2 regions of the Saccharopolyspora sp. NPDC045839 genome follow, and region 1 is predicted to be linked to the other one. Evidence: riboswitches for the same ligand, from Rfam matches in the RefSeq annotation. Region 1 holds a riboswitch; the other holds the start of a gene.

The links. Region 1 has a riboswitch for glycine ahead of gcvT (glycine cleavage system aminomethyltransferase GcvT). Riboswitches for the same ligand answer to the same signal wherever they lie in the genome.
Region 2: linked by a shared signal. The riboswitch ahead of gcvP (aminomethyl-transferring glycine dehydrogenase) and the one ahead of gcvT (glycine cleavage system aminomethyltransferase GcvT) in region 1 are both predicted to bind glycine.

The regions. Positions count from the first base shown of each region.
Region 1 covers NZ_JBWKKH010000029.1:3,433-18,462, forward strand. Annotated here, with positions in the region: gene AC07EQ_RS31675 (response regulator) at 1-326, shown strand, start outside; gene AC07EQ_RS31680 (amino acid permease) at 335-1,717, opposite strand; gene glyA (serine hydroxymethyltransferase) at 1,926-3,206, opposite strand; gene gcvT (glycine cleavage system aminomethyltransferase GcvT) at 3,232-4,335, opposite strand; glycine riboswitch at 4,451-4,551, opposite strand; glycine riboswitch at 4,552-4,651, opposite strand; gene AC07EQ_RS31695 (TetR/AcrR family transcriptional regulator) at 4,729-5,355, opposite strand; gene AC07EQ_RS31700 (acyl-CoA dehydrogenase family protein) at 5,457-6,635, shown strand; gene AC07EQ_RS31705 (hypothetical protein) at 6,697-6,852, shown strand; gene AC07EQ_RS31710 (YbaB/EbfC family nucleoid-associated protein) at 6,977-7,279, shown strand; gene AC07EQ_RS31715 (Tm-1-like ATP-binding domain-containing protein) at 7,363-8,565, shown strand; gene AC07EQ_RS31720 (phosphoenolpyruvate hydrolase family protein) at 8,574-9,404, shown strand; gene AC07EQ_RS31725 (SRPBCC family protein) at 9,415-9,852, shown strand; gene AC07EQ_RS31730 (NAD-dependent epimerase/dehydratase family protein) at 9,903-10,856, shown strand; gene AC07EQ_RS31735 (hypothetical protein) at 10,853-12,274, shown strand; gene AC07EQ_RS31740 (glycosyltransferase family 2 protein) at 12,278-13,093, shown strand; gene AC07EQ_RS31745 (GtrA family protein) at 13,000-13,467, opposite strand; gene AC07EQ_RS31750 (NAD-dependent epimerase/dehydratase family protein) at 13,633-14,802, shown strand.
Region 2 covers NZ_JBWKKH010000017.1:108,177-123,206, forward strand. Annotated here, with positions in the region: gene AC07EQ_RS23610 (Bcr/CflA family multidrug efflux MFS transporter) at 1-498, opposite strand, end outside; gene AC07EQ_RS23615 (TIGR03086 family metal-binding protein) at 637-1,218, shown strand; gene AC07EQ_RS23620 (class I adenylate-forming enzyme family protein) at 1,279-2,817, opposite strand; gene AC07EQ_RS23625 (energy-coupling factor ABC transporter ATP-binding protein) at 2,988-3,767, opposite strand; gene cbiQ (cobalt ECF transporter T component CbiQ) at 3,755-4,522, opposite strand; gene AC07EQ_RS23635 (PDGLE domain-containing protein) at 4,525-4,866, opposite strand; gene AC07EQ_RS23640 (energy-coupling factor ABC transporter permease) at 4,863-5,534, opposite strand; gene AC07EQ_RS23645 (HesB/YadR/YfhF-family protein) at 5,712-5,981, opposite strand; gene gcvP (aminomethyl-transferring glycine dehydrogenase) at 6,138-9,032, opposite strand; glycine riboswitch at 9,206-9,307, opposite strand; gene AC07EQ_RS23655 (MerR family transcriptional regulator) at 9,395-9,964, opposite strand; gene AC07EQ_RS23660 (bifunctional nuclease family protein) at 10,201-10,677, opposite strand; gene garA (glycogen accumulation regulator GarA) at 11,068-11,535, opposite strand; gene gcvH (glycine cleavage system protein GcvH) at 11,669-12,052, opposite strand; gene clsA (cardiolipin synthase ClsA) at 12,243-12,956, opposite strand; gene AC07EQ_RS23680 (hypothetical protein) at 13,125-13,382, opposite strand; gene AC07EQ_RS23685 (propionyl-CoA synthetase) at 13,713-15,030, shown strand, end outside.

The DNA.
Region 1 (15,030 bases):
TCAAGGACCGGGTGGTGCAGGTCGACGAGTTCCTCGACGCCCTCCAGCGGGTGGCCGGCGGGGGAGTGGCGTTCGACCCGGAGGTGGTGCGGCGCCTGCTGTCCGGCAGCGACCGCGATCCGCAGTCGCTGCTGACGCCCCGCGAACGGGACGTCCTCGAACAGATGGCGCAGGGCCGCACCAATGCCGGCATCGCCACCCACCTGCACATCTCGCAGAGCGCGGTGGAGAAGCACGCGAACGCGATCTTCGACAAGCTCGACCTCGCCCGCACCACCGGCTACAGCCGCCGGGTCCTCGCCGTCCTGCACTACCTGGAATCCTGATCAGGCGTTCACCTGTTCGCGGGCTCCTGCTGCGGCTGCTTGTTGCGCACCGCGAGGTAGCCGATCACCATCGCGATCGCGAGCACCGGGGTGATGTACAGCGCGATCCGGGTTTCGGCGTCGAAGGCCAGCAGCACCACGACGAGCGCGAGGAAGGCCAGCACGACGTAGTTGGAGTACGGGGCGAGTGGCATCCGGAACGGCCCGGCCGGGAGTTCGCCCCGGGCGACCTTGCGCCGGTAGACCAGGTGCGCGATCACGATCATGCCCCAGGTGAAGATGGCGCCCGCGGTGCTGGCGCTGGTGATGTAGGTGAACGCCTGCTCCGGCACGAAGTAGTTGAGCACCACGCCGATCAGCATCGCGCAGAACGTGATCCCGATGGCCCGCGCGGGCACCGCCCGGCCGCTGAGGCGTCCCACCGAGCGCGGCGCCTGGCGGTCCTCCGACAGGGTGCGCAGCATCCGCGCGGTGGAGTAGATGCCGCTGTTGCAGGACGACAGCGCGGCGGTGGTCACCACGAAGTTGATCACGCCGGCGGCGGCCGGGATGCCGATCAGGGTGAAGGCGTGCACGAACGGGCTGCCGGTGGTCGGGAACTGGGTCCACGGCACGAGCGCGGTCAGGGCGATCAGCGCGCCGACGTAGAAGATCAGGATCCGCCACATCACCGAGTTGATGGCCCGCGGCAGGACCTTCTGCGGGTTCTTGCTCTCGCTGGCGGTCTGGCCGACCATCTCCACGCCGACGAAGGCGAACATGACGATCTGGAACGCCAGCAGCGACGACGCCGCGCCGTTGGGGAACAACCCGCCGTGGGACCAGATGTTGCTCAGCGACGCGGTGTCCCCGAGGTCGCTGAAGCCGAACACCAGGATCGCGGCGGCGAGCACGATCAGGCCGATGATGGCCAGCACCTTGATCAGGGCGAACCAGAACTCGAACTCGCCGAAGAGCTTCACCGCGATGAGGTTCACGCCGGAGAGCACGATCAGCGCTCCGAGGGCGGGAATCCACTGTGGCACGTGGGGGAACCAGAACTGGAAGTACTCGCCGACCGCGGTGATTTCCGCCATGCCGGTGACGATCCAGACCAGCCAGTAGCCCCAGCCCACCGCGAACTTGGCCCACGGGCCCACGAACTCGCCCGCGTACTCCGCGAACGATCCGCTCACCGGGCGGTACATCAGCAGCTCGCCGAGCGCCCGCATCACGAAGAAGATCATCAGCCCGGCGATCGCGTAGATCAGGATCAAGCCGGGCCCGACCTGGTGCAGCGCCTTGCCGGAGCCGAGGAACAGCCCGACCCCGATCGCCCCGCCGATCGCGATCATGTTGATGTGCCGGGTACTCAGATCCTTCCGGTACTCCTCGGCCTCTGGTTGGCTCATCGAACGTGACTCCTTAATCGCCAGCGTGTTTCGCTGAAACTGCGCAGATAATCCGGCATCCGGGCAGTGCTGGCAAGCGATTGGGCACAGTTGAAATCGAGCCTTTTCCCAGTTCCAACATCGTCCACTTAGGATGCAAACATGAAACGCCGCATTTCGGTCATCGCGGACCGAAATGCGGCGTTCGGGGCTACCCGCCGATCACATGTCAGAGGTTCGGGTACAGCGGGTGCTTGGCGGCCAGGGCCTCCACCCGCTCCCGGAGCTTCGCGCTCGCCGGCTCGTCGAAGCCCGGCTTGAGGGCCTCGGCGATGATGTCGGCGACCTCCGCGAAGTCCTCCTTGCCGAAGCCGCGGGTGGCCAGCGCCGGGGTGCCGATGCGCAGCCCGGAGGTCACCATCGGCGGCCGCGGGTCGTTGGGCACCGCGTTGCGGTTGACGGTGATGCCGATCTCGTGCAGCCGGTCCTCGGCCTGCTTGCCGTCCAGCTCGGAGTCCCGCAGGTCCACCAGCACCAGGTGCACGTCGGTGCCGCCGGAGACCAGCTGCACGCCGGCCTTGACGGCGTCGTCGGCGAGCAGCCGCTCGGCCAGGACCTGCGCGCCCTCCACGGTGCGGCGCTGCCGGTCCTTGAACTCCTCGCCGGCGGCGACCTTGAACGCCACCGCCTTGCCGGCGATCACGTGCTCCAGCGGCCCGCCCTGCTGGCCCGGGAACACCGCCGAGTTGAACTTCTTCGCGAACTCCGTGTCCGCCGACAGGATCACGCCACCGCGCGGACCGCCGAGCGTCTTGTGCGTGGTGGTGGTGACGACGTGGGCGTGCGGCACCGGGCTCGGGTGCAGTCCGGCGGCCACCAGGCCGGCGAAGTGCGCCATGTCGACCATGAGGTAGGCGCCGACCTCGTCGGCGATCTCCCGGAACCGCTTGAAGTCCAGCTGCCGCGGGTACGCCGACCAGCCGGCGATGATCATCTGCGGCTTGTTCTCCCGCGCCAGCTTGGCGACCTCGTCCATGTCGACGCGGTGGTCGTCCTCGCGCACGTGGTACGGCACCACGTTGTAGAGCTTGCCGGAGAAGTTGATCCGCATGCCGTGGGTCAGGTGACCGCCGTGCGCCAGGTCCAGGCCCATGATCGTGTCACCCGGCTTGAGCAACGCGAACATCGCCGCCGCGTTGGCCTGCGCGCCCGAGTGCGGCTGCACGTTGGCGAAGGACGCGCCGAAGAGCTCCTTGACCCGGTCGATGGCCAGCTGCTCGATGACGTCGACGTGCTCGCAGCCGCCGTAGTAGCGGCGGCCCGGGTAGCCCTCGGCGTACTTGTTGGTCAGCACCGAGCCCTGCGCCTCGAGGACGGCCTGCGGTGCGAAGTTCTCCGAGGCGATCATCTCCAGCGTGCTCTGCTGGCGGTTGAGTTCGGCGCCGACCGCCGCCGCCACCTCGGGGTCCACCGCGGCCAGCTGGTCGTTGAACAGGTCCGGTGTCGACATGGTGTTGCCTCCTGTGTATTTCTCTTCAGGCATTGCGGCGGTAGAACGGCAGCTCGACGACCTGCACCGCGACGGTCTTGCCGCGGATGTCGACCTGCAGCTGCGTGCCGGGTTCGCTGTGGTCGCGGTCCACGTAGGCCATCCCGATCGGGTGGCCGAGGGTCGGGGAGGGGGCGCCGCTGGTCACGACGCCGATCTCGGCGCCGTCGGCGTCCAGCACGCGGTAGCCGTGCCGGGGCGCCCGGCGCTGCTCGGTGCTCAAGCCGACCAGCGTGCGCTCGGTGGGCTTCTCGGCCGCGGCGGCCAGCGCGTCCTTGCCGACGAAGTCGCCGGCCTTGTCCAGCTTGACCACCCGGCCGAGGTTGGCGTGGAAGGGCGTGAGCTCGGCGGACAGCTCGTTGCCGTACAGCGGCATGCCGGCCTCCAGCCGCAGCGTGTCGCGGCAGGACAGCCCGGTGGGCTGCAGGCCGTGCTCGGCGCCGGACTCGGTCAGCGCCTGCCAGACCGCCTCGGCGTCGCCGGGCGCGGTGAACAGCTCGAAGCCGTCCTCGCCGGTGTAACCGGTGCGCGCCAGCAGCACGTCCTTGCCCGCGACCCGGCTGCGGTAGCCCGCGTAGTACTTGACCTCGGCGAGGTCGGTGTCGGTCAGCGGCGCGAGGATCGCGACCGCGTTCGGGCCCTGCACCGCGATCAGCGCGTAGTCGTCGGAGACGTCCTGGTGCTCGGCGTCGAAGCCGCCGATGCGCTCGGCCAGCTCGGCGGAGACCACGGCGGCGTTCGCCGCGTTGGCCACCACCAGGAACTCCTCGTCGCCGAGCCGGTAGACGATCAGGTCGTCGAGCACGCCGCCGGCCGCGTTGCAGATCATCGTGTAGCGGGCGCGGCCGGGCTTGATCGCGGACGCGTTGGCGACCAGCGCGTAGTCCAGCGCCTCGGCGGCCTGCGGCCCGCTGATCCGGATCTCACCCATGTGGGTCAGGTCGAACAGGCCGGCGCCGGTGCGCACCGCGTTGTGCTCGGCGGTGTCGCCCGAGTAGCGCAGCGGCATCCGCCAGCCGGCGAATTCGGTGAACGTCGCCCCGAGGGCTTCGTGCACGTGGTGCAAGGGCGTCTGTCGTGGCGACGACATGGTGAGACTCCTCCTGGTGGGCGCCGGTCGGCAGTCGAGGGCCGGTCAGCTCACTGAGCCCAACCTTATCGGGGACGCCTCGACCTCGACCTGCGCGGGCTTGCGCTGGTCGGGCGGTCTCCCCGGAGTCATTGGCCTGAGAGTTTCGCCGCCCGCGAGGGGGCGGCTTGCACCGTGGGCGAGAAGCGGGCGCTCCTGCTTTTCTCCGTGTTCGCCTGGTGCCGTGCGGTGCCGGTGCCTGAGAGTTTGCTGGGGAGAATTGCTCCTTCGGCGCTCCGGTCCCGGAACGGGCCGGAGTCTCTCCCGCACGACGTCGTGGGCGCGGTATTCGGTTGTGTGAACGCCGACGCTACGAACCGACGTGACCCACGTCAACCGGGCGGGTGAGTGATCTCAGGCGCTGAGCTCGCGGTACTGCTTCTCCAGGCCGTCGACGAGGGCGGCCAGGGCGAGCTCGAAGCTGTCGGCGTCGATCTCCGCCGCGTGCTCGCGGAGCAGGTGGGCCCTGTTCAGGTGCGGGAAGCGGTCGCCGTAGAGCGCCGCGTCGTCCGGGAAGCCGCCGCTGAAGGAGCCCATCGCCGAGCCCACCACCAGGTACTTCGTCGAGGCGCCGATCATCGTGGCGTAGCGCTGCGGCCAGCCCGCCCTGGTCAGGCCGCCGTGCACCGCGTCCGCCTGGCGCAGCGCGTTCTCCCGGCGGGCCGGGCCGTAGGCCAGGAACGGGACCAGGTTCGGGTGGGCGATCAGGGCGGCCCGGTAGGAGCGCGCCCAGGTGCGCAGGCCGGTCTTCCAGTCCGCGTCGAAGCCGGCGACGTCCACTGCGGTTATCACGTCGTCGGCGATCTCGTTCAGCAGCTCGTCCTTGGTCGACACGTGGTTGTACAGCGACGCCGCGCGAACGCCGAGCCGTTCGGCCAGCCGCCGCATGGACAGCGCTTCGAGGCCGTCGGCGTCGATGATCTCCAGGCCGATCCGCCGGATGCGCTCCGGCGACAGCCGGGGGGTGGTCGGTCTGGGCACGTCTTCTCCTCGTCGGATCCCTTGCGGCGGTCGCCGGGACCGTCTTAGGCTGCCACAAAACTAACGCCGTTAGTTAGCTGGCCGCAGGAAAGGATCCGGCGATGGTCGACTTCTCGCTGTCCGACACAGAACGCGACATCCGCGACTGGGTGCGCAACTTCGTCCAGCGCGAACTGGTGCCGCTGGAACAGGAGGTGCTGCGCCGCGAGCGCGCCGGGGAACGCGGCCTGACCAAGGACGAGCAGCGGGAACTGCAGGACAAGGCGAAGCAGGCCGGGTTCTGGGGCGTGCAGACGCCCGAGGAGTACGGCGGCATGGGCCTGTCGGCGGTGATGACGGCGCTCATCGAGGTCGAGCTCGGCCGTACCTTCGTGCCGTTCCGCTTCGGCGGCTACGCCGACAACATCCTGTACTACGCCAACGACGACCAGAAGGAGCGCTACCTGCTCCCGACGATCGAGGGCACCCGCAAGTCGTGCTTCGCGATCACCGAGCCCGGCGCCGGCTCGGACGCCAAGAACCTGCGCACCACCGCCGTCAAGGACGGCGACGAGTGGGTCATCAACGGCGAGAAGACCTTCATCACCGGCGGCATCGACGCCGACTTCGTGATGGTCTTCGCCGTCACCGACCGGGAGAAGGGCGCCAACGGCGGCGTCACCTGCTTCCTGGCCGACCGCGACGCGGGCTGGAAGTCCGAGCCGATCGACATCATGGGCCCGTGGGAGCGGCAGCCCGCCGCGCTGGTGTTCGACAACGTGCGGGTCCCGGAGCACAACGTGCTCGGCGAGGTCGGCCAGGGCTTCAAGCTCGCCATGCAGTGGATCGGCCGCGGCCGCTACCTGCTGCCCGCGCACGCCCTCGGCGCCTGCGAACGGCTTGTCGAGATGGGCATGGAATATGCCAAGACCCGCGAGACCTTCGGCAAGCCGATCGCCGAGCGCCAGGCCATCCAGTGGATGATCGCCGACTCCGCGGTGGAGATCGAGGCGCTGCGCTGGCTCGTGCTGCAGGCGGCCTGGCAGGTCGACCAGGGCATGGACTCCCGGCACGCGCAGTCGGTGGCCAAGCTCTTCGGCGCCACTCGAGCCAACGAGATCGTGGACCGGGTCCTGCAGATGCACGGCGGCATGGGCTACACCAAGGAGCTGCCGGTCGAGCGCTGGTACCGCGACCTGCGGCTGCTGCGCATCTTCGAGGGCACCGACGAGATCCAGCGCCGCACCGTGGCGCGGAACCTGCTGAAGGGCCACGCATCGATCAGCGGGGTCCTCGGCTGATACGTGACCGATTTGTCGGTAGCCTGGTGGTAGCCGTGACTCCGATCCGCCGGGAGCGACGATGTCTCTGTTCAAGAAGGTCGCCGATTTCGCCAGCAGCCCGCAGGGCCGCAAGGTGATCGACCAGGCCAAGAAGTACGCCTCCGACCCGAAGAACAAGGAGAAGATCGACCAGGTCAAGAACAAGTTCTTCGGCAAGGACGGCAAGAGCCACTGACCGAACGGCGAAACGGCCCCCGGCGACCGAGCCGGGGGCCGTTCTCGTATTCGATACTGTGTGTAGTTGTGGCCATGACGTTGCGGCTCAACGACGACGACCAGGCGAAGCGGGAGGGCACGTGATGGCGGACGACGTGCGTGGCGAGGGCAGTGCTGCCGGGGGCGCCGTGCGGGTGACCGTCGGTGCCGATGGGAAGGTCGACGAGCTGCACCTGGAGCCGCGGCTGCTGGGCAGCGGGGTCGCGGCCATCGCGGCCGCCGTTCAGGAGGCGGTCAACGCCGCTCTCGACGACGCCGCCGGGAAGCCGGATCGCACGATGCAGGCGTTCGAGACGGAGCTGGACAAGCTCAGCGACGGCTTCGAGCGGGCGATCGAGAAGGTCACCAGGAACCTGGCCGAGGCGCAGAAGCGGCTGGAGCAGTAGTCGCCTGATCTGCCGACTGTGCGAGGGCGGCGCCGCCAGTAGAGTTTCGCGGGGTTGACTCGATTCCGAGCCGCGGAGGGCCAATGGGCAGCGCGTACGTCGTCGGGACCTTCGACACCAAGGGCGCCGAGCTGCACTACGTCGCCGCGCTGATCGCGGGCGCGCATCCCGTGGTCACCGTGGACCTGTCCACCACCGGCGGGAGTTCCGGCGCGGACGTGTCGGCCGCCGAAGTCGCCGCGCACCACCCGGGCGGGCCCGACGCGGTGTTCACCGGCGATCGGGGCTCGGCGGTCGCCGCGATGGCCGTGGCGTTCGAGCGGTTCCTGGCCGCGCGGGACGTCGCCGGGATCATCGGGCTCGGCGGCTCGGGCGGCACGGCGCTGATCACGCCCGCGATGCGCGCGCTGCCGGTCGGCGTGCCCAAGGTCATGGTGTCCACAGTGGCCTCTGGCGACGTTTCGGCCTATGTGGACGCCACCGACATCGCGATGTTCCCGTCGGTCACCGATGTCGCCGGGCTGAACCGGATTTCCCGCCAGGTGCTGGGGAACGCCGCGCACGCGCTGCTGGGCGCCGTGACGCGCCCGGTGCCCGCGGTCGAGGACAAGCCCGCCGTCGGGCTGTCCATGTTCGGAGTCACCACGCCGTGCGTGACGGCCGTGGCCGAGCAGCTGGCCGCCGACTACGACCCGCTGGTGTTCCACGCGACCGGAACCGGCGGTCGCGCCATGGAGAAGCTCGTCGACGACGGCCTGATCCGCGCCGTCGCGGACATCACCACCACCGAGGTGTGCGACCTGATCGCCGGCGGCGTGATGAGCGCGGGGGAGCGGCGGCTGGACGCCATCGCCCGCACCGGGGTGCCCTACGTCGGCTCCTGCGGCGCCCTGGACATGGTGAACTTCGGCGCGCTGGACACGGTTCCGGCGCAGTACCGGGATCGCAACCTCTACGCGCACAACCCGCAGGTCACGCTGATGCGCACGTCCGCGGCGGAATGCCGGCGCATCGCCGAGTTCATCGCCGCCAAGCTCAACGCCTGCGACGGCCCGGTGCGCTTCCTCCTCCCGGTCGGTGGAGTGTCCATGTTGGACGCCCCTGGGCAGCCCTTCCACGACCCCGAGGCGGACGCGGTGCTGTTCGAGACGCTGGAGGGCCAGGTGCGGCAGACCGTGGACCGGCGGGTCGAGCGGGTACCGCACAACGTCAACGATCCGGAGTTCGCCGCCGCGCTGGTCGCGGCGTTCCGGGAAGTTGCCGGATCTGCCGAGAGAACCAGGTAGGAGAGAGCATGAGCCGATTCGACCGGGCCGAACTGATGCGCCGGTTCCGCGCCAAGGTCGAGCGCGGCGAGCCGATCGTCGGCGGCGGCGCGGGCACCGGCCTGTCCGCCAAGTGCGAGGAGGCCGGCGGGATCGACCTGATCGTCATCTACAACTCCGGGCGCTACCGGATGGCCGGGCGTGGGTCGCTGGCCGGCCTGCTGGCCTACGGCAACGCCAACGACATCGTGGTCGAGATGGCCCGCGAGGTGCTGCCGGTGGTGCGGCACACCCCGGTGCTGGCCGGCGTCAACGGCACCGACCCGTTCATGCTGCGCGACCGGTTCCTCGGCGAGCTGCGGGACCTCGGGTTCGCCGGGATCCAGAACTTCCCGACCGTCGGGCTCATCGACGGCACCTTCCGGGCGAACCTGGAGGAGACCGGCATGGGCTACGACCTGGAGGTCGAGCTCGTCGCCGCCGCGCGCGAGGCCGACCTGCTGACCACGCCGTACGTGTTCTCCAGCGCCGACGCGCGGGCGATGGCCGAGGCGGGCGCGGACATCATCGTGTGCCACCTGGGGCTGACGACCGGCGGCGCGATCGGCGCCGAGACCGCCAAGTCGCTGGACGAGTGCGTGGCCCTGATCGACGAGTGGTCGCAGGCGGCGGCCGAAGTGCGCGACGACGTGCTGGTGCTCTGCCACGGCGGGCCGATCTCGACGCCGGACGATGCCGCGTACGTGCTGTCCCGGACCAAGCGCTGCCACGGCTTCTACGGCGCCAGCAGCATGGAGCGGCTGCCGACCGAGCAAGCACTGACCGAGCAGACGAAAGCCTTTACGCAGTTGAAGTTCTGAGGAGGAAACGGTGGCGAAGTCCTACACGAGCGCGGTGATCGAGGCGTCTGCCGAGCAGGTGTGGCAGGTGGTGCGCGACTTCGACGGCTTGCCGCAGTGGCACCCGGCGATCGAACGCAGCGAGATCGAGGGCGGCGGCGTCGCCGACGCGGTGAGTTGCGTCCGGTACCTGACGCTCGCCGACGGCGGCGTGGTCCGGGAACGGCTGGTGTCGCTGGACGACGTCGAGCGCAGCTACACCTACGACTTCGTGGAAAGCCCGTTCCCGGTGCGCAGCTACCGCTCCACGATCCGGGTCGCGCCGATCACCGACACCGGGCACAGCTTCGTCGAGTGGTTTTCGCACTGGGACGCCGACGCCGCCGACGAGGAGCGGATGGACAAGACCTTCGCGCACGGCGTTTACCGGACCGGGCTGAACGGGCTCCGGGAATTCCTGGCCCAGTAGTGGGAAGGGTGTGAACCGGGGCGATTTCGGCGGCGGTTAGAGTCGGGCGCGTGCCAAGCAGCGCCACTACTCCCGAAGCAGACACTGCCCAGGCCGATCGCGTCGTCGTGACCGGTGGCACCGGTTTCGTCGGCAGAGCCGTGGTTCGTGCCTTCCTGGAGCGCGGCACGCCGGTCACCACCGTCGGCCTGCAGGACCCGCCCGCCGAGTTGCGCGGCGAGCTGCTGACCCACGTCGACGGGGATCTGCGGGATCCGGCGGTGCGCGAGGCGGCGGTCCCGGCCGGCACGGCGGGGATCGTCCACCTGGCCGCGATCACCTCGGTGCTCCGCTCGGTGGACCAGCCAGCCGAGACCTACGCCAGCAACGTCGCGGTCACCCAGGAACTCCTGGAACTGGCGCGGATACGCGGCATCGGGCGGTTCCTGCTCGCCTCCACCAACGCGGTGGTCGGCGACATCGGCCGCGGCACCATCTCCGAGGCGCTGCCGCTGCGCCCGCTCACGCCCTACGGCGCCACCAAGGCGGCGTGCGAGATGCTGCTCTCCGGCTACGCCGGGTCGTACGGGCTGGCCACCTGCGCGCTGCGCTTCACCAACATCTACGGGCCCGGCATGGGGCACAAGGACAGCTTCATCCCGCGGCTGATGCGCGCGGCAGCGGCGGGCAGCGGCGTCGAGGTGTACGGCGACGGCTCGCAGTCGCGGGACTTCGTGCACGTCGACGACGTCGTGCAGGGCGTGCTCGCCGCGTGGGACAAGCAGTACACCGGCACCGTGGTGATCGGCTCGGGTCGCTCGATCTCGGTGCTGGAACTCATCGACGCGGTCCGCGCGGCCACCGGCGAGGACGTGCCGGTCACCCACGTGCAGGCCAAGAACGGCGAGATGCCCGCGGTGATCGTGGACGTGTCCAAGGCGCAGCGGGAGCTCGGCTACCGCCCGAGCGTCGAGCTCACCGAGGGCCTGCGCACGGTCTGGGCGGACTTCCGCGGGGCGCGATGAGCGCGGCGCTCGCGCGCGCCCTCCGCCTGCACTGGTTGCTGGCGCTGTTCCTGCTCGCCGGGCTGGCCCTGCGCATCGTCGTGCAGCTGGCCTACCGGCCCGCGCTGCTCTACATCGACTCCTTCCGCTACCTCGACGACGTCGGGGCGTTCTTCCCGGGCGGCATCAACCCGATCGGTTACGAGCTGTTCCTGTGGCCGCTGCTGGCCATCGGCGGCCTGACCTGCGTGGTCGTGGTGCAGCACCTGCTCGGCATCGGGCTCGGCATCGGGATCTACGCGCTGCTGCGGCGTTTCGGGGCCCGGACGTGGCTCGCGGCGCCGGCCGCCGCGCCCGTGCTGCTGGACGCCTACCAGCTGCAGATCGAGCAGAACATCATGTCCGATCTGCTGTTCCAGGTGCTGCTGCTGGTCGCGATCTACGTGCTGACCTGGTGGGGCGCGCCCGGCCCGAGGCTCGCCGCGCTGGCCGGGATCGTGCTCGCCGCGGCGGTGACGGTGCGCGTCGTGGGCGTGACGCTGGTGGTCCCCGCCGCGGTGTTCGTGCTGCTGGCCACCGGTTGGCGGCCGCGGGAGGGCTGGCCGCGGCGGCTGATCGCCGCCGGCGCGCTCGTCGGCGGGTTCGCGGCCGGCGTGTTCGGCTACTCGCTGTACCACCTGACGTGGACGGGTTCGCTGGGCCTCGGCGGCTCCGGCGGCGGTGCGCTGTACGGCCGCGCCGCCGCGGTCGCCGAGTGCGAGGACCTGGACCTGACGGTCGAGGAGAAGCTCGTCTGCCCGAACGAGCCGCTGGAACGCCGCGCCGCCAACGGGATCGACTTCTACATCCACTTCTGGAACGTCCCGGAGAACGTCGTGAAGTTCCTGCCTGCGGACATGGACGTCGCCGCCGCGCAGGGCTCGCTCACCCGCAAGGTCCTGCTGCACCAGCCGCTGGACGTGCTCGGCGGGATGGCCGGCGACTTCCTCAAGGGATTCGCCCCGACCCGCACCCAGACCCCCGGTGACGTGCCGCTGGACCGCTGGCAGTTCCAGCCGGTCTACCCGATGTTCGCCCCCGACTGGTACGTCGCGGAGTGGACGGAGCTCTACGGCGACGGCACGTACTCGGTCGACCCGGCGCTGGCCGGATTCCTGCGCGCCTACCAGCTCGGCGGCGGTTACACGCCGGGCATCGTGCTGGGCGGTGCGCTGGTGGTCGCGGCGCTCGCGGTGCTCGGCGTCGGCCGGGCCCGCGGCTCCGGGCTGCGGGCGGTGTGCCTGCTGCCCGCCGGATTGGCGATCACCGTGCTGGGCACCGCCGCGGCGATGGAGTTCTCCTGGCGCTACCAGTTGCCCGGCTTGATCCTGATCCCGCTCGCGGGTGCGCTCGGCGCGACCGCCCTGATCGCGCGCCCCGAATCCCCGAAGGAGAGTTGAAGGATGCCCACGACCTTCCCGAGCGAGGTGGACCGGGCGGCGCTGGAGGACTACGCCGCGCGCTACGGCGACCAGCCGTTAGCGCCGGTGGTCGTGCTGATCGCCGCCTACAACGAGGAGGAGGCGCTCGGCGAGGTGCTCGACGGGATCCCGGCCTACAGCTGCGGCCTGGATGTGGACAGGCTGGTGGTGGTCGACGGCGCGACCGACGACACCGCCAAGATCGCGCTGAAGCACGGCGCGCAGACCTGCGTCGTTCCCACCAACCGCGGGCAGGGCGCCGCGCTGCGGCTCGGCTACCACCTGGCGGCCGAGCGCGGGGCGCGCTACATCGTCACCACCGACGCCGACGGCCAGTACGACATCGCGGAGCTGCCCAAGCTGCTGCGCCCGCTGATCGACGATCGCGCCGACTTCGTCACGGGATCCCGTCGGCTGGGCAGCAACGAGCAGCCGGCGCTGGTCCGCCGCGTCGGCACCTACGTGTTCGCCTGGCTGGTCACCGCGCTGACCGGGCAGCACATCACGGACACGTCGTTCGGGTTCCGCGGCATGCGGGCCGAGGTGCCCAACTCGGTGACCCTGGAGCAGCCGCAGTACCAGTCGTCCGAGCTGCTCGTCGGCGTGCTCAGCCGCGGCTACCGGGTGCTGGAGCAGCCGATGCGGATGCTGCCGCGCACGGCCGGGGTGAGCAAGAAGGGCGGCAGCTTCCGCTACGGCTACCGCTACGCGCGGGTCGTGCTCGGCACCTGGTGGCGGGAACGCCGGAACACCAACCGGTCGATCAGGAAGAACTTGACCACGAACATCCCCGCGTAGGTCGCGACGAACGCGCCCCAGACGACGGCGATCTGCCCGGCCCGGGCGTCGGGGAACAGCACGTTCGCCAGCGACTCGGCGTTGTGCGTGGCGAGCGCGGCCAGCAGCGCCGTGCCCACCGAGATCGCGCCGTAGCGCAGGATCTCGCCGCGCAGCGCGGCCCGCCCGCCGCCGCCCCAGGTGCGCCGGTTGAGCACGAAGTTCGGGATCGCGCCGGACAGCCACGCCAGCACGGTCGACACCACCGCCGTGGCGCCGAGCGAGTAGGACAGCAGGAAGACCAGTTGGCTGATCCCGGTGGCCACCGCCGACGCGGCCGCGAAGCGGCTGAGCAGCCGCCAGTACCGGCTCCTGGTGCTGGTCTGCTGCGCCATGCGGTCTCCGTCCCGGTGCGATTCGGCCAGGTCGCACCATACCGAGTCCGGTCTCAGCGAATTCTCAGTGCGGGGCGGGGAAAAGGGGAGTCGGTCATGGAATGGTCACGAGATGAGACCATGCCGGGTGTTTGTATCCAACGGGTGAACTGGAGGAGTTAAGGCGTGCGAATCCTCGTCCTCGGAGGGGACGGCTACCTCGGTTGGCCGACCGCTCTGCACTTGTCGGACCGCGGTCATGAGGTCGCGGTCGCGGACAACTACGCCCGTCGGGGCTACGACCACGAGCTGGGCGTGGACAGCCTCGTGCCGATCGAGCCCATGCAGGTCCGCCTGAATGCCTGGCGCGAGGTCTCCGGGAAGTCGATCAAGTCCTACTACGGCGACCTGGTCGACGGCGAGTTCACCGAGGCGATGATCGCGGACTTCCGGCCGGACGCCGTCGTGCACTTCGCCGAACAGCGGGCCGCGCCGTACTCGATGATCGACCGCAGGCACGCGGTCTACACCCAGCAGAACAACGTGATCGGCAACCTCAACGTGCTGTTCGCGATCCAGCAGGTCGACCCGGACATCCACCTGGTCAAGCTGGGCACGATGGGCGAGTACGGCACGCCGAACATCGACATCGAGGAAGGCTGGCTGGAGGTCACCCACAACGGGCGGACCGACCGGATGCTGTACCCGAAGAAGCCCGGCTCGTTCTACCACCTGAGCAAGGTGCACGACAGCCACAACATCGAGTTCGCGTGCCGGGCCTGGGGCCTGCGCGCCACCGACCTCAACCAGGGCGTCGTCTACGGCCAGGAGACGCCGCAGACCGCGCGCGACGCCCGGCTGGCGACCAGGTTCGACTACGACGCGATCTTCGGCACTGTGCTCAACCGGTTCGTCATCCAGGCCGTGCTCGGCCACCCGCTGACGGTGTACGGCACCGGCGGCCAGACCCGCGGCCTGATCGACATCCGCGACACCGTCGAATGCATCCGGCTGGCCGCGGAGAACCCGGCCGACCGGGGCGAGTTCCGGGTGTTCAACCAGATGACCGAGAAGTACTCGGTGGGAGAGATCGCCAAGATCGTGGCCAACGGCTACGAGGGGCCGGTCGAGATCGAGTACCTGGACAACCCGCGGGTCGAGCAGGGCGAGCACTACTACAACGTCCGGCACACCGGCCTGGTCGAGCTGGGGCTGGAGCCGCACCTGCTGTCGGACACGCTCATCGAGTCGCTGTTCCGGGTGGCGGACAAGCACAAGGAGCGGGTCGACGTCGCCGCCATGCGGCCGACCGTCAACTGGCGCCACGCCGCGAATCCGTTGCGTGCGGATCGCTGAACGACGGGTGCTGCAACTGCGCCCACGACTGCGCCGCGTGGCGGCTGGAATATACCAACGCGGCCGGGCAGACTTGGGCACTAACGCCGCGGTCGCCGCCGTCGATCGCGGCCGGTAACGGGGAGCGGTGCCCCGGGCGCGGAGCGTGACTTCGCACCCGGGGCGCCTACCGTGTGTCGGGGGGCTTCCACACGGTCTACCGAACAGTAACTCGTTCGGTTGATCTCG
Region 2 (15,030 bases), on a different contig from region 1:
GAACACGCCGCGCCACGACGTCACCCGCAGCATCTGCCCGCCGATCAGCGGCGCGAGGATCGGCGCCAGCCCGTTGACCAGCATGAGCAGCGAGAAGAACCGCGCCATCGCCACGCCCGAGTACAGGTCCCGCACCACGGCGCGGGCGATGACGATTCCGGCGGCACCGCCGAGTCCCTGCACCAACCGCAGCCCGGCCAGCGCGTACGCGGACGGCGCGACCGCGCACAGCAGCGACGCCAGGGTGAACACCACCAGCCCGATCAGCAGCGGCCGGCGGCGGCCGAAGGTGTCCGACAGCGGCCCGGCGACGAGCTGCCCCAGGGCCAGGCCGACCGTGCACGCCGTCAGCGACAGCTGCACCTGCGACGGCCCGGCTTGCAGATCTCCGGCGATCGTCGGAAAGGCGGGCAGGTACATGTCGATCGACAGCGGGCCGAACGCGGACAGCGCGCCCAGGATCAGCACGTACTTCACCCTGCGCGGTTGGTCCCCCATGCGTTCGCTCCCGTGGTGCTCGATACCGACCGGTACCGTAACTCCGCGGCCAACCCCGGGCAGCGGGCGGGCCCACCGATGAGAATCGGCCGCCGGAGCGGTCTACCCCGTCAGAACGGACTGCGAAGGAGCGGCGAAATGACCGACCTGCCCGACCTCCGGCCGGCCGCCGAGCACCTGGCGACCCTGCTCGGGAACGTTGCCGACGACCAGCTCGGCGCGCCCACGCCGTGCACCGAGTACGCCCTCGGCGACCTGATCGACCACGTCAGCGGCCTATCGCTGGCGTTCACCGCGGCAGCCGTGAAGGACTTCTCGCAGACCGGCGAGGGACCGTCCGGGGACGCCACCCGGCTTCCCGACGACTGGCGCACCCGCATCCCCGCCCAGCTGACCGCGATGGCCGAAGCGTGGCGCGACCCGGCTGCCTGGGACGGCATGACGCAGGCCGGTGGCATCCAGTTGCCCGGTTCGGTCGCGGGCGCCGTCGCGATGAACGAGCTGGTGGTGCACGGCTGGGACATCGCGAAGGCCACCGGGCAGCAGTCCCGGTGCGACGCCGTGTCGCTGGCGTCGGCCTTGGAGTTCGTGTCCGCGTGGGCAACCGAGGAGCCCAGCCCCGACAGCCCGTTCGGCCCGGCCGTCGAGGTCCCGGCTGACGCGACGCCGCTGGACAAGCTCGTCGGCCTCACCGGCCGCAACCCTGCCTGGCAGCCATGAGGAACCCGCGTGCACCTTTGGTTGCCGTAGCCGCCAAAAGTGCACACAGGTCCTGAAGGCTCAGCGGCCCCAGACGGGGTCTCCCCACTCGGTCTGCTCGCGGAGCCGGCGTTTGAGCAGCTTCCCTCCCGGATTGCGGGGCAGCGGCTCCGCGCGCACCACGAAGTACTGCGGCACCTTGAAGTCGGCGAGGCGATCGGCCAGGTAGGCCAGCGCGGCCCGCGGGTCGAACTCGCCGTCCGGCGGCGGCACCACCACCGCGCCGACCTTCTCCCCCATCACGTCGTCCGGCACGCCGACGACCGCCACGTCGGCGACGCCGGGCGCCCCGGCCAGCGCGTTCTCCACCTCCACCGAGTACACGTTCTCGCCGCCCCGGTTGATCATGTCCTTGGCGCGGTCGACGACGCGGACCAGGCCGCGCTCGTCGATGCTCGCCAGGTCGCCGGTGCGCAGCCAGCCGTCGGCGAAGGCGTTCGCGGTCGCCTCCGGCTTGTTCCAGTACCCGGCCACGATGTTCGGGCCGCGGATGAGCAGCTCGCCGACGCCGCTTTCCGGGTCCGGCGCGTCCAGCGCCAGATCCACCACGGGCGCGGCGAACCCGACCGAGTCGGCGTGCTCGGCGGCCCACTCGTGCGGCAGGAACGTCGCGATCGACGACGTCTCGGTCAAGCCGAACCCGTTGCCCACCCGGGCCCGCGGGAAGCCCGCCTTGATCCGCTCGACCAGCGCCGGGGCGATCGGCGCGCCGCCGTAGTTGACCTGGGTGACCGCGCTGACGTCGAGGTCCGCGAACTCAGGCTGCGCCACCGCCAGCGCGTAGATCGCGGGGACCGTGATGAGGGTGTTGATCCGCTCCTCGACGAGGGTGCGCAGGAACCGCTTCGCCTGGAAGTTCGGCAGCACGACGGTGGTGCCGCCGAGGGCGAGCTGCACGAGCAGCTGGGTGTTGCAGCCGGTCACGTGGAACAGCGGCACCGACACCAGATTGCGCTGCGCCGGGCCGTCGGCGCGGTCCGTGCCCATCACCCGCAGCGCGGTCTCCACATTGGACAGGAAGTTCTCGTGGGTCGTCATCGCCCCCTTCGGGAAACCCGTGGTGCCGCTGGTGTAGAAGATCGCAGCGAGATCGTCCGGCGCCAGGTCGTCGACCGCGTGGGCCGGACCGCCGGGCAGCGGATCACCCGGTCGCAGCACGTGCTTCGCGCCGGAATCCGTCAGCACGTAGTCGATCTCGGGTGCGGCGAACCGGATGTTCACCGGCACCGCGACCGCCCCGGCCAGCTGCGTGCCCAGGAATCCCAGCACCCAACCCACCCCGGCGGGCAACAGGCTCGCCACCCGATCGCCCCGGCCGATCCCGGCCGCGCGCAACCCGCCGGCGACGCGCGCCGCCCGGTCCCACAACTGCCGGTAGGTGAGCCGCTCGCCATCGACCTCGACCAGCGCCTCGTTGTCCGGGAAGCGTTCAGCCGTGGACCGGAACATGGTCACCAACGACGCGGGAAGGCCGGTGTAGTGCGCGATTCCACGGCTGTCTCGCCGGATTCCGGAGGTGTCGAACGGGGCGGCACCGCGCGGATGCGGTTCGATCGGCATCCCGCTCACCCCTCCCCGCACATCGGGCTCCTGCCCGGGTCGCCGGGATCTACCGGTCCGCGAACGGTTTCCGCCGAACCCATCGGTGCCTCCTCGCCACGCTGCGACAGACCCGCTCACCCTCACCTCGCGAACAGGCGGGGTCAAGACGTCCGGAAGCGGGGACCGGCTCAGGGAACCCGGAATCCGTAGGGGAGTTCGAGGCGGTGCGCGGCCAGCAGCTCCGCGTCGGACAGCAGCTCCGCGGTGGGGCCGTCGGCGACCACCGCCCCGTCGTCGATCAGCACGCTGCGCGGGCACAGCTGCAGCGCGTACGGCAGGTCGTGGGTGACCATGAGCATCGTGCCGCCCCAGTCCAGCAGCACCTCGGCGAGTTCGCGCCGGGCCACCGGTTCGAGGTTCGACGACGGTTCGTCCAGCACCAGCAGCTCGGGGCGGCAAGCGAGCACCGCGGCCAACGCGACCCGCTTGCGCTGGCCGCCGGAGAGGTGCAGCGGCGAGCGGTCCGCGTGCTCGGCCATGCCCACCGCGTCGAGCGCCGACCGCACGCGATCGGCCAGCTCCTCGCCGCGCACCCCGAAGTTCGCCGGGCCGAACGCGACGTCCTCGCGCACCGTCGGCATGAACAGCTGGTCGTCGGGATCCTGGAACACCAGCCCGACGCGACGGCGGATCTCCTTGAGGTTCCGCGAATCCACGGGCAGCCCGCCGACGTGGATGTTCCCCGACTCGGCCGTGTGCACCCCGTTGAGGTGCAGCGTCATGGTTGTCTTGCCCGCCCCGTTGGGGCCGAGCACCGCGACCCGCTCCCCACGCTCGACGCGCAGGTCGACGCCGTTGAGCGCACGGTGCCCGTCCGGGTAGCGGAACGCCAGTCCGGACACCTCCAGCGCCGGGACGGACGCCGGCCCGGCGGCGCGCTCCGGCAAGGGTTCGGTCAGGCGGTCCACAAGGCCACTCCCAGCACGACGGCGGCGACAGCCGGTGGCAGCATGCCCAGCCACCACGTCGCCGGTGATGTCCGGCGCGACTCCCCCAGCTCGGGCATCGCGCCGCTCCAGCCCCGCGACACCATCGCCAGGTGCACGCGTTCGCCCCGCTCGTAGGAGCGGATGAACAGGCTCCCGATCCCGCGCGCGGTCGCGCCGAGCTGCCACAGGAACCGCGGATCGTGGCCGCGGCAGATGCGCGCGACCCGCATCCGTTTGGCCTCCGCGACGATCACCTCGGCATAGCGCAGCATCAGCGTGATGATGGTGATCAGCAGCCGGGGCGCCCGCAGCCGCTGCAGGCCGACCACCAGCTCCCGCGGCGCGGTCGTGGCGGCCAGCAGCACCGACGTGGCCAACCCGAGCGTGCCCTTGACCAGGATGTTCCAGCCCGACAGCAGGCCACCGGTGGACAGCGCCAGGCCCGCCACCTCGGTGGTCGCGCCGCCGGCGGTGAACGGCAGCACCAGCGCGAGCACCACGAACGGCACCTCGATCAGCAGGCGGCCGGCCAGCCAGCGCGGCGGAACCCGGGCCACCAGCACGAGCCCGAACAGCAGCAGCGCGTACCCGCCGAACGCCCAGAACACCTCGCGCGGCGTCGCCACCACGCACAGCACCACCAGGAAGGCCGCCACGATCTTGACCTCGGGCGCCGACCGGTGCAGGACCGAGTCGCCGGGCAGGTGCAGCGCGCCGGCGTGACCGGCTCCCACCGCTATTCGCCCCCGGTCCGGCGCCGCAGGCCCCAGAACAACCCTCCGGCGGCACCGAGCGTGACCACCGCGCCGATCACCCCGGCCACCCCGGTCCAGCGGTCATCTCCGCCGACGGTGTAGTCCGCCAGCGGGCCGCCGGAGAACGCGTGGTCCTGGGCGTGCTGCGCGATGCACTGCCCTTCCAGTTGCTCGCCCTGCTCGGTCTCCACCACGGTGCAGCCGCGCTGCGTGACCGCGTCCAGCCCGTCGGGGTCGGCGTCCGCGAAGTAGGCCACGCCACCCGCGATGACGAGGATGAACAGGCCGAAGACCAGCAGGAAACGCCGACGTGGGGCGCTCATCGCACGTTCTCCTCCGTCTTCTTCCCGGTCCGCAGCAGGTGGACCAGGTCCGGTCTGGCGGCCGCGACGGCACCCACCGTGGCCGCCGTGATCACGCCCTCGCCGATGCCGATCAGGCAGTGCACCCCGACCATCGCGACCGCGGCCGTGCCGAGGCCGAAACCGGCCGCGCCGCCGACCGCGTATTCGAGGATGAAGCCGCCGGCGGCGGCGACTGTGTTCACCCAGGCCGCGACGAAGGCGGTCACCAGCAGACCGGTCCGGCTCCGCCGCGCGAAGCGGCGCAATGCGAGGGCGACGAGGTAGCCGGCGGCGGTGCCGATCAGCGCCATGTTGGTGATGTTCGCGCCCAGCATGGTCAGCCCGCCGTCGGCGAACAGCAGCGCCTGCACCACCAGCACGATCGCCACGCACAGCGCGCCGACCCACGGCCCGGCCAGGATCGCCGCCAGCGCCCCGCCGAGCAGGTGCCCGCTGACGCCGGGCAGCACCGGGAAGTTGATCATCTGCGCGGCGAAGACGAACGCGGCGACCAACCCCGCCATCGGCGCCGTCCGGTCGTCCAGGTCGGCCCGCGCCTTGGTCAGCGCGACCGCCAGCCCGGCTATCGCCACGGCCGCGAACAGCACCGCCGTCTGCGCGTTGAGCAACCCGTCGCTCATGTGCATGGCGAGCGTGGTGGTCGGCACGGCGCGCTCCCTCCTGGCCGGAACAGCTGCGCATCGAGAGTAGTTGCCGCAATACCGCAATCACCAGTAGCTGGCAGGAGGCCTAGATCGCAGTCCGGCGAGAAAAAACCGTCGTCCCGGGCATAACACCCAGGACGACGGTTCGAGCCCGTTCGGTCAGTCGCGGACGGCCAGCGCCAGTTCGCCGTTGGAGTCCCGCTCGGCGTCCAGCACCTTGTCGCCGAGCAGCGCGGCGACCTGCGGTTCGAGGAACACCCGCACGCCGGATACCTCGACCACCTCGTCGCCCGACTGCGGTTCGGCGGCGATCGACGCCTGCAGTCCTTCACCCGCCGGCGCAATGCGCAGGCCGGAACCTTCCGGAGAGTCGCCGCCGGCGAGGACGAGCTTGATGACATCTGCGGCGCTCTCACTGATGGTGAGCATTGTGCTCAACCCCTTCTCCGAGCCGGTCGGTTTGAAGGGGCCACCGTGTCATCAGCCGCCGCCCCGTCGCAAACCGAACCGCCCCCGGCGTGTCACCGGCCCCGGACACCACGACACCCCCGGCCGCAACAGCGGTCCGGGGGCGTCGTGGACGGATCACGCCTGGTAGGCGTCGAGGGGCGGGCAGGAGCAGACGAGGTTGCGGTCTCCGCGCGCGCCGTCGATGCGGCGCACCGGGGGCCAGACCTTCGTCACGTCGGTGCCCAGCGGGTAGGCCGCCTCCTCGCGGGAGTAGGCGTGGTCCCAGTCCTTGGCCAGCGACGCCGCCGTGTGCGGGGCACCCACCAGCGGGTTGTCGTCGGCCGGCCACTGCCCGGCGACGACCTTGTCGATCTCCGCCCGGATCGCGATCATCGCCTCGCAGAACCGGTCCAGCTCCGCCAGGTTCTCGCTCTCCGTCGGCTCGACCATCAGCGTCCCGGCCACCGGGAACGACATCGTCGGCGCGTGGATGCCGTAGTCGGCCAGCCGCTTGGCGACGTCGTCGACGGTGATGCCGCTGGTCTTGCTGATCTGCCGCAGGTCGAGGATGCACTCGTGCGCGACGAAGCCGCCCTTGCCGGTGTAGAGCACCGGGAAGTAGTTGTTGAGGCGGCGGGCGACGTAGTTGGCGGCCGCGACCGCGGTCAGCGTCGCCCGGCGCAGGCCGTCGGCGCCCATCATCCGCACGTACGCCCAGGAGATCGGCAGGATCGAGGCGCTGCCCCACGGGGCGGCGCTGATCGGGCCGACACCGGTAGCCGGTCCGGCGGCGGGCTGCAGCGGGTGGTTGGGCAGGAACGGCGCCAGGTGCTCGCGCACGCCGATCGGGCCGACGCCCGGGCCGCCACCGCCGTGCGGGATGCAGAACGTCTTGTGCAGGTTCAGGTGCGAGACGTCGGAGCCGAACTTGCCCATCCGCGCGAGGCCGATCAGGGCGTTGAGGTTCGCGCCGTCGACGTAGACCTGGCCGCCCGCGTCGTGCACCAGCCCGCACACGTCGCGCACGGTGCTCTCGTACACGCCGTGCGTGGACGGGTAGGTGATCATGATCGCGGCGAGGTCGGTGGCGTGCTCCGCGACCAGCTCGCGCAGGTGGTCGAGCTCGATGTTGCCGGCGTCGTCGCAGCGGACCACGATCACCCGCATCCCGGCCATCACGGCGCTGGCGGCGTTGGTGCCGTGCGCGCTCGCCGGGATCAGGCACAGGTCCCGGTCCTCGTCACCACGGCTGCGGTGGTAGGCACGGATCGCCAGCAGGCCGGCGAACTCGCCCTGGCTGCCGGCGTTGGGCTGCAGGCTCACCGCGTCGTAGCCGGTGACCTCGGCCAGCCAGGTCTCCAGGTCCTTGACGATCGACAGCAGCCCCTCGGCGTCCTGCGCGGGCGCGAACGGGTGCAGCGAACCGAACTCGGGCCAGGTGATCGGCTCCATCTCGGCCGTCGCGTTGAGCTTCATCGTGCACGAGCCCAGCGGGATCATGCTGCGGTCCAGCGCGATGTCCTTGTCCGACAGCCGCCGCAGGTAGCGCAGCAGCGAGGTCTCGGAGCGGTGGGTGTGGAACACCGGGTGGGTCAGGTACTCCGAGGTGCGCTCCAGCGCCGCGGGCAGCGCGTCCGGCGTCTCGATGTCGAGCTCGTCGGCGTCACCGCCGGTGACGCCGAAGGCCTGCCACACCGTCGCCAGGTGCGCCCGCGTGGTGGTCTCGTCGCAGCTGATGCCGACGTGGTCGGCGTCCACGCGGCGGAGGTTGATGCCGCCCCGGCGGGCCGTGGCGACGATGTCGTCGGCCTTGCCCGGCACCTTCGCGACGATCGTGTCGAAGAACTCCCGGTGCAGCACCTCGACGCCGCCGCGACGCAGCTGCTCGGCGAGCACCGCCGCCATCCGGTGCGCGCGGGTCGCGATCGACCGCAGCCCGGCCGGGCCGTGGTAGACCGCGTACATCGAGGCCACGACGGCCAGCAGCACCTGCGCGGTGCAGATGTTGCTGGTGGCCTTCTCGCGGCGGATGTGCTGTTCGCGGGTCTGCAGCGCCAGCCGGTAGGCCTGGTTGCCGTCGGCGTCGACGCTCACGCCGACCAACCGCCCCGGCAGCTGCCGTTCGAAGCCCTTGGCCACGGCCATGAACCCGGCGTGCGGGCCGCCGAAGCCCATCGGCACGCCGAACCGCTGGGTGCTGCCGACCACCACGTCCGCGCCGATCTCGCCGGGCGAGCGCAGCAGCGTCAGCGCCAGCAGGTCGGCCGCGACGACGACCTTCGCGCCGCGCCGGTGGACCTCCGCGATGATCTCCTCGTGGTCCCGCACCGCGCCGGAAGCGCCCGGGTAGGACAGCAGCACGCCGAAGAACTCGCCGTCCGGCAACGCCTGCGCACCCGCGGCGAGGTCGGCGACGACGACCTCGATGCCCAGCGGCTCCGCGCGGGTCTCGATCACCGCGATGGTCTGGGGCAGCGTGTCGGCGTCCACCACGAACCGCGGCGACTTCGACCGGCCCGCGCGGCGCACCAGCGTCATGCCCTCGGCCGCGGCGGTGGACTCGTCGAGCATCGACGAGTTGGCCACCGGCACCCCGGCCAGGTCGGCCACCATCGTCTGGAAGTTCAGCAGCGCTTCGAGCCGGCCCTGCGAGATCTCCGGCTGGTACGGCGTGTAGGCCGTGTACCAGGCGGGGCTCTCCAGCACGTTGCGCAGGATCACCGGCGGCGTGACCGTGCCGTAGTAGCCGAGCCCGATCATCTCGGTGTGCGGGCGACAGCGGCGGGCCAGCTCGCGCAGCTCGGCCAGCGCCTCGGACTCGGTGGCCGGCTCCGGCAGCGCCAGCTGCAGGTCGCCTTCCCGGATCGTGTCCGGCACGGCGTTCTGCCCCAGCTCCTCCAGCGAGCCGACGCCGATCACGTCGAGCATGCGCGCGAGCTCGGCCGGCATCGGGCCGACGTGCCGGTCGGCGAACGGCGTGCCGTGCTCCAGGGCGGCCAGGGGAATGCGGTCGTGGGTCACGTCGGTCATCGCCAAACCTCAATCGTCGCGGCGGCAAAAGGGCGGCAGGCAGCCGAAGCTGCCCTGCTCTCCCCCTCTGTCACTGTCCGCGAAGCGAACGCCTGAGAGCTTCACCCGGGAACCGGGCTTGCACCGTCGGCGGGGTGCACCACGGTCGTGGTGCGCCCTCTTTCCAGAGGTATCTCGCCCGTGCGGTCCAGGTGGCCTGAGAGGTTGTCGGGGAGGGTTGCTCCTTCGGCGCCGACCGCGGCCTAGGCCGGGCCGGACTCTCCCGCACGGGGTCGGCGATGTGCCGCAGCTTACCCGATCAGGGGGTCCGAGCGGACCAGCGATGTCACCGGCCGCACACCACCCGGGTGGGTCCGGTCGGCTCAGCCGGTCTCGGCCTGCCGGTCGCGCCGCCGGCGGGACAGCTCGTCGTCCATCGGGACCAGCTCCGCGCCGTCGGCCCGTTCCGCCGGGAAGTCGTGGATCGTGCCGCTGATCTCGCGCATCGCCCCGCTGACGGCGATGCCGAACACCCCTTGGCCACCCTGCAACAGGTCGACCACCTCCTCGGCAGAGGTGCACTCGTAGACCGTCGTCCCGTCGCTGAACAGCGTCAGCCTGGCCAGGTCCTGCACGCCCCGGTTGCGCAGGTGTTCCACCGCGACCCGGATGTTGTGCAGCGACACCCCGGTGTCCAGCAGTCGCTTGACCACCTTGAGCACCAGGATGTCCTTGAACGAGTACAGCCGCTGCGAGCCGGAGCCGGCGGCGCCGCGGATGGACGGGCCTACCAGCTTGGTGCGCGCCCAGTAGTCCAACTGGCGGTAGGTGATGCCGGCGATCTGGCAGGCGGCCGGACCCCGGTAGCCGACCAGTTCGTCCGGCAGCGAGGCATCGGGGAACAGCTCGCCCTGCTCCACGGCAGCATCCCGGTTGGACGCTTCCTCGACCACGCCTGCCTCCCCTCGTCCGGCACGAAGCCGACGACGATCACCAGCTCCCGGACCATCGCGGTCCGAGGCCGCGAACACCGCCCAGCGGCCGAATCACACCGGGGCAATTCGCGTAAGTTCGACGGTATGCCTGCCCCGCGGGGAGGTCAACGCGACGCGCGGGGCACCCGGACGACCCGGCCCCCGCCTGCTCGCGCAGACGGGGGCCGGGCTGTGTCGTCGGTCGATCGGCGGGCTCAGGTGTCGGCGCCGCGGAAGTCCTCCGGGGAGACGGAGTCCAGGAACTCGCGGAACTTCTCCACCTCGTCCTCCTGCTCGTCCGGGATGATCAGCCCCGCCTCGTCCAGCACCGATTCGTCGGCGTGGATGGGCACCCCGATGCGCAGCGCCAGCGCCACCGAGTCGCTCGGCCGCGCGGAGACCCGCACATCCCCGTCGAACACCAGCTCGGCGAAGAAGGTGCCGTCCTGCAGGTCGGTGATCCGCACCTGTTCCAGGTCGCGCCCGAGGGCGCCGATGACGTCCTTCAACAGGTCGTGGGTAAGGGGTCTCTGCGGCCGCACACCCTGCTGCTCCAGCGCGATGGCGGTCGCCTCGACCGAGCCGATCCAGATCGGCAGGTAACGCTCGCCGTGCGCCTCGCGCAACAGCAGAATCGGCTGGTTTGCTGGTAGTTCAACTCGCACGCCGACGACGCGCATCTCGCTGCTCATCGTCACATCGCCTCCTCCAGCGCGCCGAAGCGTGACATCCCCGTCGAGGATCGCGCACCGACGCCTCCGACGCTACCCGCGTTGCGGCGGACACGCCCATCCCTTTAGCGGTCTGGTCGACCACCGAATCCGCGGCCTTCCTGCCGGTGCATCTGGTCCGAACCGCTGGCTGAGCTCTTCATCGAGCATTACCAGCACGATACACCGCCGACCCGTCCGCCGGACCGGTCGAAAGGCGGCCGCTACAACGTGGAAACCGGTTGCGACGGCGGGAAATTCCCCGCGCGGGAAGTCATCGATCTCGGCTGCGCACTACCTTCACGCGCCAGCGGGGCGACGCCGCTTCGGCGCCGCCCCGCTGGCGGATGGACTAGTCGGTCCAAGGGCCCCTCAGCGGGCGCCCGGGCCCCCGTCGATCGGGCCGGTCAGGAACACCAGCCGGAACTTCCCGATCTGCACCTCGTCGCCGTTGGCCAGCACCGAGGTGTCGACCGGCTCCCGGTTGACGTAGGTGCCGTTGAGGCTGCCGACGTCGACGACCACGAAGTCGTTGCCCTCGCGCCGGAACTCGGCGTGCCGGCGGGAAACCGTGACGTCATCGAGGAAGATGTCGCTGTCCGGGTGCCGTCCCGCACTGGTGGTCTCCCGGTCCAGCAGGAATCGCGATCCCGCGTTGGGGCCGCGCTTGACCACCAGCAGGGCGGACCCTGCGGGCAGCGCATCGACCCCGGATGCGGCGGCGGGCTCCGGGGACGCACTCTCGGTGCTCTCCGGCTCCGAGAGGAAGGGCCTGAAGACCGAGGTGGTCTCCGGTGACTGCTCCGGCGGTACGTCGCCGAAGCCGCTGTTCTGGCTCACCTGAGCTCTCCTCTACGCGGATAGATCGTGCCAAATATGTGCCCAACGTACCGTGCAGGTGCAGGCACGGGACGCGGGACTCCCGACATCTTCCTCTCGACCCCTGACAGACCGACGATCTTGCCTGGTCGGATCAGGATTCGGTCAGCTTCTGGTACGCCGCCGCGTCGAGCAGACCGTCCAGCTGGGCCGGGTCGGCGAGCTTGAGCTCGACCATCCAGCCGTCGCCCAGCGGGGCCGAATTGACCAGCTCCGGCTCTTCCTCCAGCTGCTCGTTGCGGGCCACCACCTCGCCGGTGACCGGCGCGTAGATCTCCGACACGCTCTTGGTCGACTCCACCTCGCCCATCGACTCGCCGGCGGTGACCTGCTGCTCGAGGTCCGGCAGCTGCACGAACACCACGTCGCCGAGCTGCTGCTGGGCGTAGTCGGTGATACCGATGCGCACCTTGTCTTCAGCTGTGCGCTGAATCCACTCGTGCTCTTCGGTGTACTTGATCTCGTCCGGGGCCGCCACGTGGTCCCGCCTCCCTGCTCCGCTGGTGCTGTGGATCACCGGTCACGGAGTTTCGCGTGATCGGCTCGGCGAGCGTATTCACCACGCGGCGCGGGCCGCAAGGCGACCCTCCAGCGCGCGACGCGAAAGGGCGCCGCCCGCCGATCGGCTCGGCAGACGGCGCCCTGCACGCGGGACGTCCGGACGGCGCTCAGGCCGGTCTGGCGCGGGCCTGGCGGACCGCCGCCATCACCTGGCCGAGGTAGAGGATGCCGGCCCACAGGTAGAGCGCGCCGCCCCAGCAGGTGAAGGCGTAGGCGATCGGTCGGACCACTTCGGACAGCGGGAAGTCCTCCTGCACCAGCAGCAACAGCGGGAACGCGTACATCAGGCAGAACGTCGCGGCCTTGCCGAGGTAGTGCACGTCCGGTGGTTCGTAGCCGTGCCAGCGCAGCACCGGCAGGCAGAGCGTCAGCACCACGTCGCGGATGACCAGCGCGGCGGCGACCCACCAGGGCACCACGTCGCGCAGCACGAAGGCCACCAGGGTCGCGACTATGTAGAGGCGGTCGGCGGCCGGGTCGAGGAGCTCGCCGATGCGGCTGTACTGGTTGAGCCAGCGGGCGAGCTTGCCGTCGAGCCAGTCGGTGATGCCGCTGATCACCAGCACCAGCAGGGCGAGCAGGTCGGCCTTCGGGCCCAGCAGCAGCCAGAGGAACACCGCCACGCCGGCCAGCCGGATCACGCTGAGCAGGTTCGGAAGTGTCCACCATGGATCGGCCCACACGCCGGCGGCGGCCTCCCGTATCCGGGCCATGCCCGGATCGGGGCGCTCCGCCGCGGGGCCCTGCCCAGCCGGATCGGGATTCATCCCGCGATCCCCGCTCGTGGTGTCTTCCGTGGTGCGCTCAGCATCCTGCACCACGAGCCTCCCCTGAATGGTTGTGCGTCCTGCCCCCGCTTCGGACGCAACTTGTGCATCCCGACCAGATCAGGGTCTCACATTCCTCGCACAACACACTTGGCGGCCGGGCTCCCGCGAAGCCGGTCGATCGGGCTGCTCCACGGCGGGAGCCGTCGGCCACCGGGCGCGCTACGCCCTGGTGCGGCTCCAGCCGCGGCGGCGGAGGTCCGCATCGGTGAGGAACCGGGCCCTGCCGCGGTCGTCGACGCCCGCCCAGCGGGCCCCGGTGGAGCCCTCGAGGACGTAGGAATGGCCACCGCTCCACACCACGCTGCACGGCGCGGTGGGCAGTTCGGTGGTCGCGGGGCCGCAGCCGGGTTCGACCCGAGGGGCAGCGGCGGTCTGGGCGGCGGATGCCTGTGCGGACAAGGCCGGTTCCGTGCTCATCGTTGTAGCACCTCCGATTCGGTTGTCGGCGCGATGCGCCGTGGTGTTAGCCCGATCATCGACTTCGGCTTGATTGTGTTCGGACGAGCACGCTCTGTCGCGCCGATCTGCCCGTCCAGCGCCAAACGGACACGTTGTGTCGCCGAGTTGCACCCGGGTGTCCGGGCGGCGCTCAGCGCGGCCGAAGTCCGCGCGGCCGTTCGTCCGATCGGCCGTGTTTCGGTTGTGACAAAAGCGTTTCGCGCATAGCTACCGGTGACCCTGGCGCTACGCCGCGTTGTGCGGTAGGACGACAGGCGACATCGGGGTGGATGCAGGAGGAACGTGGTCATGGGTGCCTATGCTGAGGCCTACCGGCGGAGTTCGGCCGATCCGGAGGGCTTCTGGCTCGACGCGGCGGCCGCGATCGAGTGGGAGCGGGCACCGTCGCGGGCCCTGGACGCCACCGCGGACCCGTTCTTCCGGTGGTTCCCCGACGGCGAGCTCAACACCTGCTTCAACGCGCTGGACCGGCACGTCCGCGACGGGCGCGGCGATCAGCAGGCGCTGATCTGGGATTCGGCGATGACCGGCGAGGTGCGCCGCTGGACGTACCGGGAGCTGCTGGACCGGGTGGCGCTGTTCGCCGGGGCGTTGCGGGCGCAGGGCGCCGAGCCGGGCGACCGGGTCGTGATCTACATGCCGATGATCTCCGAGGCCGTCGTCGCGATGCTGGCCTGCGCGCGCATCGGCGCGGTGCATTCGGTGGTCTTCGGCGGCTTCGCGCCCAAGGAGCTGGCGGCGCGCATCGACGACGCCCGGCCGACGGTGATCGTCGCCGCGTCGTGCGGCCTGGAGCCGAACCGGATCGTCGAGTACAAGCCGATCGTCGACGAGGCGCTGCGGGCGACCGAGCACCAGCCGAAGCGGGTGATCGTGTTCCAGCGCGAGCAGGCCCGCGCGGAGCTCGGGCCGCGCGACGTGGACTGGCACGATGCGCTGGCGCAGGCCGAACCGGCCGACTGCGTGCCGGTGAAGGCCACCGATCCGCTGTACGTCCTCTACACCTCGGGCACCACCGGGCGGCCGAAGGGCGTGGTGCGCGACAACGGCGGGCACGCGGTCGCGCTGCGCTGGTCGATGGCCAACATCTACGACATCGGGCCGGGCGACGTCTTCTGGACCGCCTCGGACGTCGGCTGGGTGGTCGGCCACTCCTACATCGTCTACGCGCCGCTGCTGACCGGGGCGACCACCGTGGTCTACGAGGGCAAGCCGGTGGGCACGCCGGATGCGGGCGCGTTCTGGCGGGTCATCGCCGAGCACCGGGTCAAGGCGCTGTTCACCGCGCCGACCGCGTTCCGGGCGATCAAGCGGGTGGACCCGAACGCCGAGCTGCTGGCCGGCCACGACATCTCGGGCCTGCAGGCGCTGTTCCTGGCCGGCGAGCGGCTGGACCCGGAGACCTACCACTGGGCGTCGGAGAAGCTCGGCGTGCCGGTGATCGACCACTGGTGGCAGACCGAGACGGGCTGGCCGATCTGCGCGAACCTGCGCGGGCTGGAGCCGATGCCGGTCAAGCCGGGTTCGCCGACCGTGCCGGTGCCCGGCTACGACGTGGCGGTGCTGGACCAGGCCGGGAACCCGCTGCCGCCGGAGACCGACGGCG